3 regions of the Verrucosispora sp. FIM060022 genome follow, and region 3 is predicted to be linked to each of the others. Evidence: riboswitches for the same ligand, from Rfam matches in the RefSeq annotation. Region 3 holds a riboswitch; each other region holds the start of a gene.
The links. A riboswitch is a leader RNA that binds a small molecule or an ion and turns the genes downstream of it on or off. The one in region 3 is predicted to bind S-adenosylmethionine.

Region 1: linked by a shared signal. The riboswitch ahead of EG812_RS04850 (ABC transporter substrate-binding protein) and the one ahead of thrC (threonine synthase) in region 3 are both predicted to bind S-adenosylmethionine.
Region 2: linked by a shared signal. The riboswitch ahead of EG812_RS26270 (aminotransferase class V-fold PLP-dependent enzyme) and the one ahead of thrC (threonine synthase) in region 3 are both predicted to bind S-adenosylmethionine.

Annotation. Positions count from the first base shown of each region.
Region 1 is NZ_RQIV01000001.1:1,106,260-1,108,458, forward strand. It holds gene EG812_RS04845 (amino acid ABC transporter permease) at 1-472, opposite strand, end outside; gene EG812_RS04850 (ABC transporter substrate-binding protein) at 508-1,368, opposite strand; SAM riboswitch class IV at 1,652-1,765, opposite strand; gene EG812_RS04855 (hypothetical protein) at 1,878-2,199, opposite strand, start outside.
Region 2 is NZ_RQIV01000013.1:78,759-80,957, reverse strand. It holds gene EG812_RS26270 (aminotransferase class V-fold PLP-dependent enzyme) at 1-982, opposite strand, end outside; SAM riboswitch class IV at 1,031-1,151, opposite strand; gene EG812_RS26265 (hypothetical protein) at 1,531-1,830, shown strand; gene EG812_RS26260 (ABC transporter permease) at 2,184-2,199, shown strand, end outside.
Region 3 is NZ_RQIV01000002.1:598,635-600,833, forward strand. It holds gene thrC (threonine synthase) at 1-1,276, opposite strand, end outside; SAM riboswitch class I at 1,286-1,421, opposite strand; gene EG812_RS09350 (DoxX family protein) at 1,603-2,052, opposite strand.

The DNA of each region.
Region 1 (2,199 bases), on a different contig from region 3:
TCCGCCGGATGCCCTGCGGAATGATCACCCGGCGCATCGCCTCGCCCCAGGAGAAGCCGAGCGCGCGGGCCGCCTCCAGCTGGGTGGCCTCCACCGACTGGATGCCGGAGCGGAAGATCTCCCCGATGTACGCCGACGCGATCAGCGACAGCGCCAGGATGCCCAGCGGGTACGGGTTGGGCCCCCACACCTGCATGCCGAGCGGGGCCAGGCCGACCCCGATCAGCAGGATCGTCGCCGCGGCCGGCAGGCCCCGGAAGACGTCGGTGTAGACCCGTGCCGGCCACCTCAGCCAGCGGGTTCGCGAGATGCCCGCGACGGCCAGCACGATGCCAAGCGCCGAGCCGAGCAGGGCGGCGGTGACCGCCAGGATCAGCGTGTTCGGCAACCCGACAGTGATCATTTCGGGTAGCGCCTCGCGCATCGACTCCCAGTCGAAGAACGTCTCCCACAGGGTGCGCAACGGATCCACGGGTCAACCTCCGCCCTGCTAGCTGGTCGTACCGGTCAGGAAGCGGCCGAGGGGGCCGCCGACGGGACGGTCACGGTGCCGCTGCCGGGAGCGAAGTCGGCCGGGATCGCCCGACCCGGGTAGTACTGCTCGTTGAGCCGGGTCCAGGTGCCGTCGGCGATGACCTCGTCGAGGGCCTTGTTCAGCGCCTCGCGCAGCGCGTCGTTGCCCTTGGCGAAGGCGTACGCCGTCGGGGCCGGGCTGAGTTCCTTCGCCGCCACGGTGATCTTGCCGCCGCTGTCGGCGGCGGTCTTCTCACCGATCTCGGCCGGGGAGATCCAGGCGTCCGCGGTGCCCGCCTTGAGCTGGTTGAGCCCGCTGTTGTAGTCGGGCACCCGTACCGGGTCGAGGCCCTTGGTGGTGGCGTAGTCGTCCTGGACGGTGCCCTGCACGACCACCACCCGCTTGCCGGCCAGCTCGTCGAAGCTGCTCAGGGTCGAGCCGGCGGGCACGTTGAGACCGAGGTAGCCGAAGTCGTAGCCGTTGCCGAAGTCGACTGTCTTCTTTCGCGCCTCGGTGATGGTGATCGAGGAACTGCCGATGTCGAACTTGCGGTTGTTGACCTGGGCGAGCAGACCGGAGAAGTCGGTGCCGACGAACTCGACCTTCAGCCCGAGCTTGTCGGCGGCGGCGACCAGCAGATCGTTGTCGAAGCCGGTGAACTTGCCGTCCTTGAGGTACACGTTCGGCGGCGCGTCGGTGAGCGTGCCGGCCCGCAGCACCCCCGGCTGGAGCAGGTTGTACGGGTTGTCGGCCTCGCCGGCCGAGTCAGAGCCGCAGGCGGTAAGCGTGACGGCGGCGAGGACTGCGGCGACGCCGACGGCGGCGGCCCGGGTCAGGGCAGGAACGATTCGCACAGGTGTCTCCTGGATGAACGACGGCGGGCACGGACGTGCCGCACCGACGGTCCGTCGTGCGACGGACCGCTGGGATGAACCGATGGCAGAGGGGGAGTTGATCAGGTCACCCGAGGCCCGCAGGCTCGGCGACCGGCAGCGACGCGGTCAGCTACACGCGGCGCTGCAGACCCGCATCATGTCGACGTGGCGACGTTGGGTCAGATCGAGGCAGGCCGCCACGGGAGCGGATCGACTGCGGTACGACATGGGTCTCCCTCAAGGTCGTGATGACCTGGAAACCAGGCCACGCTTGCACCGGTGGTTGCAACCGGTGCCTGGTCCTCACCCGGGGCACCCCTGCGCGGACGAGGGTTGCCGGCCAGCAAGCCGGGGCTTCACGCTGGCACTCATGACCTGCGGCCGAGGCTAGCAGCAGGGGACGGGTCGGCGTCCACTCGATATGACGGCCCTCACGCCCAGGCCATCGCGGTGGTGCGGCAGGTAGCCGTTCGGTGAGCCGGAGTCCGTCAGGCGGGTTCGACTGCGGCGTCGGGCGTAGCGCCGGTGGCCCGCCGGCGCTCGCGAACCGACAGGCGACGTGCCAGTACCGTGGCGCCGGCCAGCGCGGCGAGCACCATGACGACTTCGACGACCAGCACCTCCGGTGCGGTGCTGTAGTCGGTGGACCAGGCGTACGCCATGGTGATCGGGGTGACGACGATGCCGGCCGCCGGCAGCAGCAGGCTCATCAGCAGGGCGGTTCTCCGGATCTGGGGCAGGTCGCGCAGCCGGAGCCGAACCGCGGTGACCGCCCCGGCCACCACCACGGCGGCCGGCACGCCGTAGTAG
Region 2 (2,199 bases), on a different contig from region 3:
CGACGGCGAAGCTGACGATGCCGACCCGGTCGTGACCGACGTCGAACGTCCGCAGCTCTGCCACCCCGGGCAAGGCCGCGAGCCCGTCGCGCAACCGCTTCAGCAGATCCTGTTCGTGCGCCAGCACGGCCGGCGAGGCGGCGAGCGTGGCGCAGGCGGCGGCGAGCGCGACCGCGCCCAGCAAATTCGGTGTGCCGGCCTCATGCCGAGCGGGACCAACATGCCACTGCACCTCGGCCGCCTCGTCACCGACGTGCCTGGTGGCCCCGCCGCCGGCGAGATACGGGGCGGCGGCGTCGAGCCAGTCGGCCCGGCCGGCCAACACTCCTGCGCCGAACGGCGCGTACAGCTTGTGCCCGGACAGCGCCAGGTAGTCGATGCCGGCGTCGGTCATGGAGACCGGACGGTGCGGGGCCAACTGGGCGGCGTCGACGGCGATCCGCGCGCCGTGCCGGTGCGCGATCTCGGCGAGTTCGGCTATCGGCCAGACCTCTCCGGTGACGTTGGACGCGCCGGTGACCGCCACCAGCACGGGGCCGGCGCTGCGCAGGTCAGCCAGTGCGCGGGTGAGCCCGGACACCACCGCCGGCAGGTCCGCGGGCACCGGCAGGCAGTGCACCCGCGGCCAGGGCAAGAGGTTCGCATGGTGCTCGCCCGCCCAGGTCACCACGGTGGTGTGGGATGGCAGTGCCCGGGCGAGCAGGTTCATCGCGTCGGTGGTGTTCCGGGTGAAGATCACGTGGTCGTCGGGCCGGATGTCGAGGAAATCCGCCACGGTCTGGCGGGACTGCTCGTACGCCAGTGTGCAGCGACGTGACGCCGCGCCGGCACCCCGATGCACACTGGCGTACGAGGGCAGGAGTTCATTGACCGCATCGGCGGCGGCAGCGAGGCACGGTGCGGTAGCGGCGTAGTCGAGGTTGGCGTACGTGACGGTGGTGCCGTCGGAGAGACGGACAGGCAGATCCGCGCCGAGCACCACAGGAGCGATCGTGGGCACACTGGTCCTTCATGACGGTGGACCCGCACGGGTCCGCGCTTGCCTCTCCGGCGGACGCCGGCGGCCTGGTCCTCACCCGGAGGCACCCCACCGCGGACGCACGAGGGTTGCCGGCCAGCAGGCCGGGGCCTTGACGCTGACACTCATGACCGCCGCCGATATTGCCATACGGACCGGCCTTGCCGCCAGTACGCTTCGCGCACTATCCGACCCGGTGCAGGTACAGATAGCTGCCGCGCGCCGCACGGCAGTGATAAGCACTCCGGCGTGCACATCTGCCTGGCGGGCACATCGAACGTGACCATAGTCGAGTGTCCCTTGTTCCCACTGACATCACATGGATGCTTGTTATCGCCGTGTCGGTCCAGGCGGTCACGACGACAATGCCAGTTTCATCGTGGATAGCGGGCGTTCGGCGCCCCGGTCGATCGGGACCAGCGTGCCGTCGAGGATCGCGTACGCCAGTCGAGCGGCCCGCGGTGCCAGGTTATGCCTGCGCAGCACGGTGTGTGCCGCACTTTGCGGTAGCAATGGAAAGCCACTGGCAGGAACGCAGGCGGCTCGGCGCACTGTCCTACTTCGTCATCCGAGACGAGCCGGACGCCCCTTCTTCGGCGGCAGCATTCCTTGTTGTCGACGTGGCGGAACATCTGGTCATCTTCATTCTGGTGCCCGTGTTCGTTGGCGCGATGATCGGCATCCTGGTCGCTGGGCTTCCGAACAGGTGGCACGTTCTTGCGTCTATCGTGACGCCGGCCGCGACCTCGACGGCCGGCGGGTCGTTGGTTGTCGCCACAACCTTCACCAACCAGGTTTCGGCATTTCCCTGACCGATAATCGCCCGTCATCTCATTCTCGCGCTGCACATCAGCCGCCTTCACCAGCCTCGGCTTCGCCCTGGACGACGTCGCTCGGATGCTCGAGTCGGAGGAGCGCGGCCAGGAGTCCCCACACGGGCTACACGCGCCGGAGAACGAGCGCCTCTCTCGCCGACCGGGCGGCCACCACGCTCAGGGGGTCTTCGCCACCCGCCCTGACACGCTCCTCGGCATCGACAACAGCTGGGCGGGACAGCCAAAGGCCGACGTGCTCCATGACTACGAAACAGCGTGGGTACGTAGCCGGCCGTCCCGCCCTGTGATCTCCACTTGCCCATTACCTACTTTCACTATAGGAAAAGTGGGTGACCACCACAGTCT
Region 3 (2,199 bases):
GGCCGGCATCGCGGGCGGCCCGCAACGACGGCTTGATCCGATGGGTCGGCCCCACCTCACCGGCCACCGCGTCGAGGGTCTTGAGCCCTTCGCCGGTGTTGAACACCACCGTCTCGGCGGTCGGATCCAACCGGCCGGACTCGACCAGCTTGCGCAGCACCGCCACGGTCACGCCACCGGCCGTCTCGGCGAAAACCCCTGTGGTACGCGCCAACAGCCGCACTCCGGCGCGGATCTCGTCGTCGTCGGCGTACTCCATCCAGCCGCCGGTGCGACGTACCGCCTCCAGCGCGTACAGACCGGCGGCCGGGTCGCCGATGTTGAGCGACTTGGCGATGCCGGTCGGCTTGACCGGAGTGATGACGTCGCTGTCGGCGTGCAGGGCGGTGGCGATCGGGTTGCAGCCGGCCGACTGCGCGCCGAACACCTTCCAACCGCCCGCGGGCGCCTCGACCAGCCCGATCTCGACCAGTTCGGTGAATGCCTTGTCAATCTTGGTGAGCAGTTCACCGGAGGCCATCGGGACGACCACCTGGGCAGGAATCCGCCAACCGAGTTGTTCGGCCACCTCGTAGCCGAGCGTCTTGGAACCCTCCGCGTAGTACGGCCGGACATTGACGTTGACGAAGGCGGTGTCCTCGAACTCGTCGGTCTCCACCAGTTCACCGCAGAGCCGGTTCACGTCGTCGTAGGAGCCGTCGATGGCGACCAGTTCGCCGCCGTAGACGGCGGTGGTCACCACCTTGCCCTGTTCCAGGTCGCTGGGGATGAAGACCACCGAGGGGACGCCGACCCGGGCCGCGTGCGCGGCGACCGAGTTGGCCAGGTTGCCGGTGGAGGCGCAGGCGAACCGGGAGAAGCCGAGCGCCCGGGCGGCGGTCAGCGCCACCGACACCACGCGGTCCTTGAACGAGTGGGTGGGGTTGGCGCTGTCGTCCTTGACCCACAGCGGGGCGGTGATGCCCAACTCGGCGGCGAGCCGGTCGGCGGCGACAAGTGGGGTGAACCCCGGTTCCAGGGTGACCCGGGTGGTCGGGTCCTGACCGGCGGGCAGCAGGGCGGCGTACCGCCAGATGTTGCGCGGCCCGGCCTCGATCTGCTCCCGGGTGACGGCGGCGAGGGCAGCCGGGTCGTAGTCGACCTCCAGCGGGCCGAAACACTCGTAACAGGCGTGCTGGGCGGCGAGGGGGTAGCGGGCCGAACAGGCGCGACAGACCAGAGCGCGGGCCGGGCTGGTGGCGGTGTTGATGCCGGAGGGGGCGAGCGTCGACGTCATGTCGAAGTCCTCTCATCTTTCCCCGCATCGCACTCTGCGGCGGGGACGGAATTGGCACCTGCCCCGCCGGACGCTCAACGATGAGCGCGCGAGGTGGTTGCCGGGGCGTCGTCGGGCCGTATCCCTCAGCCCCTCTGGATGAGGTATGCAGTTGTGCTGCCGATTCTAGGCAGTAGTGCCGGGGCCGTCGCCTGACTGTCCCAGCTTGTGAGCGAGATCGCGGATTGCTCCGCAGGTCACACCCATTCCTGGATCGAGTGGCATCAGCGCCGCCGGATGACCACTCGATCCAGGTCCGAGCATGATCGCGACTCTCGCACGGAGGGTCAGGCCGGCACGGAGCTGCGTGCTTCTGCGTCGAGGGCGAGTTCCCGCCCGCCGCGCTGACCGAGCAGGTTGTCCAGCGCCCAGCTTCCCGGACCGAGGATCGCGATCAGCAGGAACGACCAGCAGAACATCACGGACAGCTCGCCGTGGTTGCGCAGCGGCAGCAGCGCCTCGGGCTGGTGGACCACGAAGTACGCGTACGCCATCGAGCCCGATGCCAGCAGCGCCGCGGGTCGGGTGAAGAGGCCGACCAGCACCAGCGCACCACAGAGCGCCTGGATCAGTGCGGCCCACCAGCCCGGCCACTGGCCGAGCGGCACAGGTTCACCGGTGCCCCGGTTACCGCCGAAGACGCCGAACAACGAGGCCAGGCCGTGACAGAGAAAGAGCAGGCCGACAACCATGCGGAACAGGGACAGTGCCGGCCCGCCGAACCGGTCGATACGCATTCGGATACCTCCGTAGTAGATCCGATGGGGGATCCAGAATGCGAGATGTATAGATTGTTGTCGATGCAATCTCTGACTGTGGGAACGCTCCCAAGCCATGCTAGCGGCTGGAACTTCCGGGCGCTGTCCCGTCACTCAGCGTCCAAC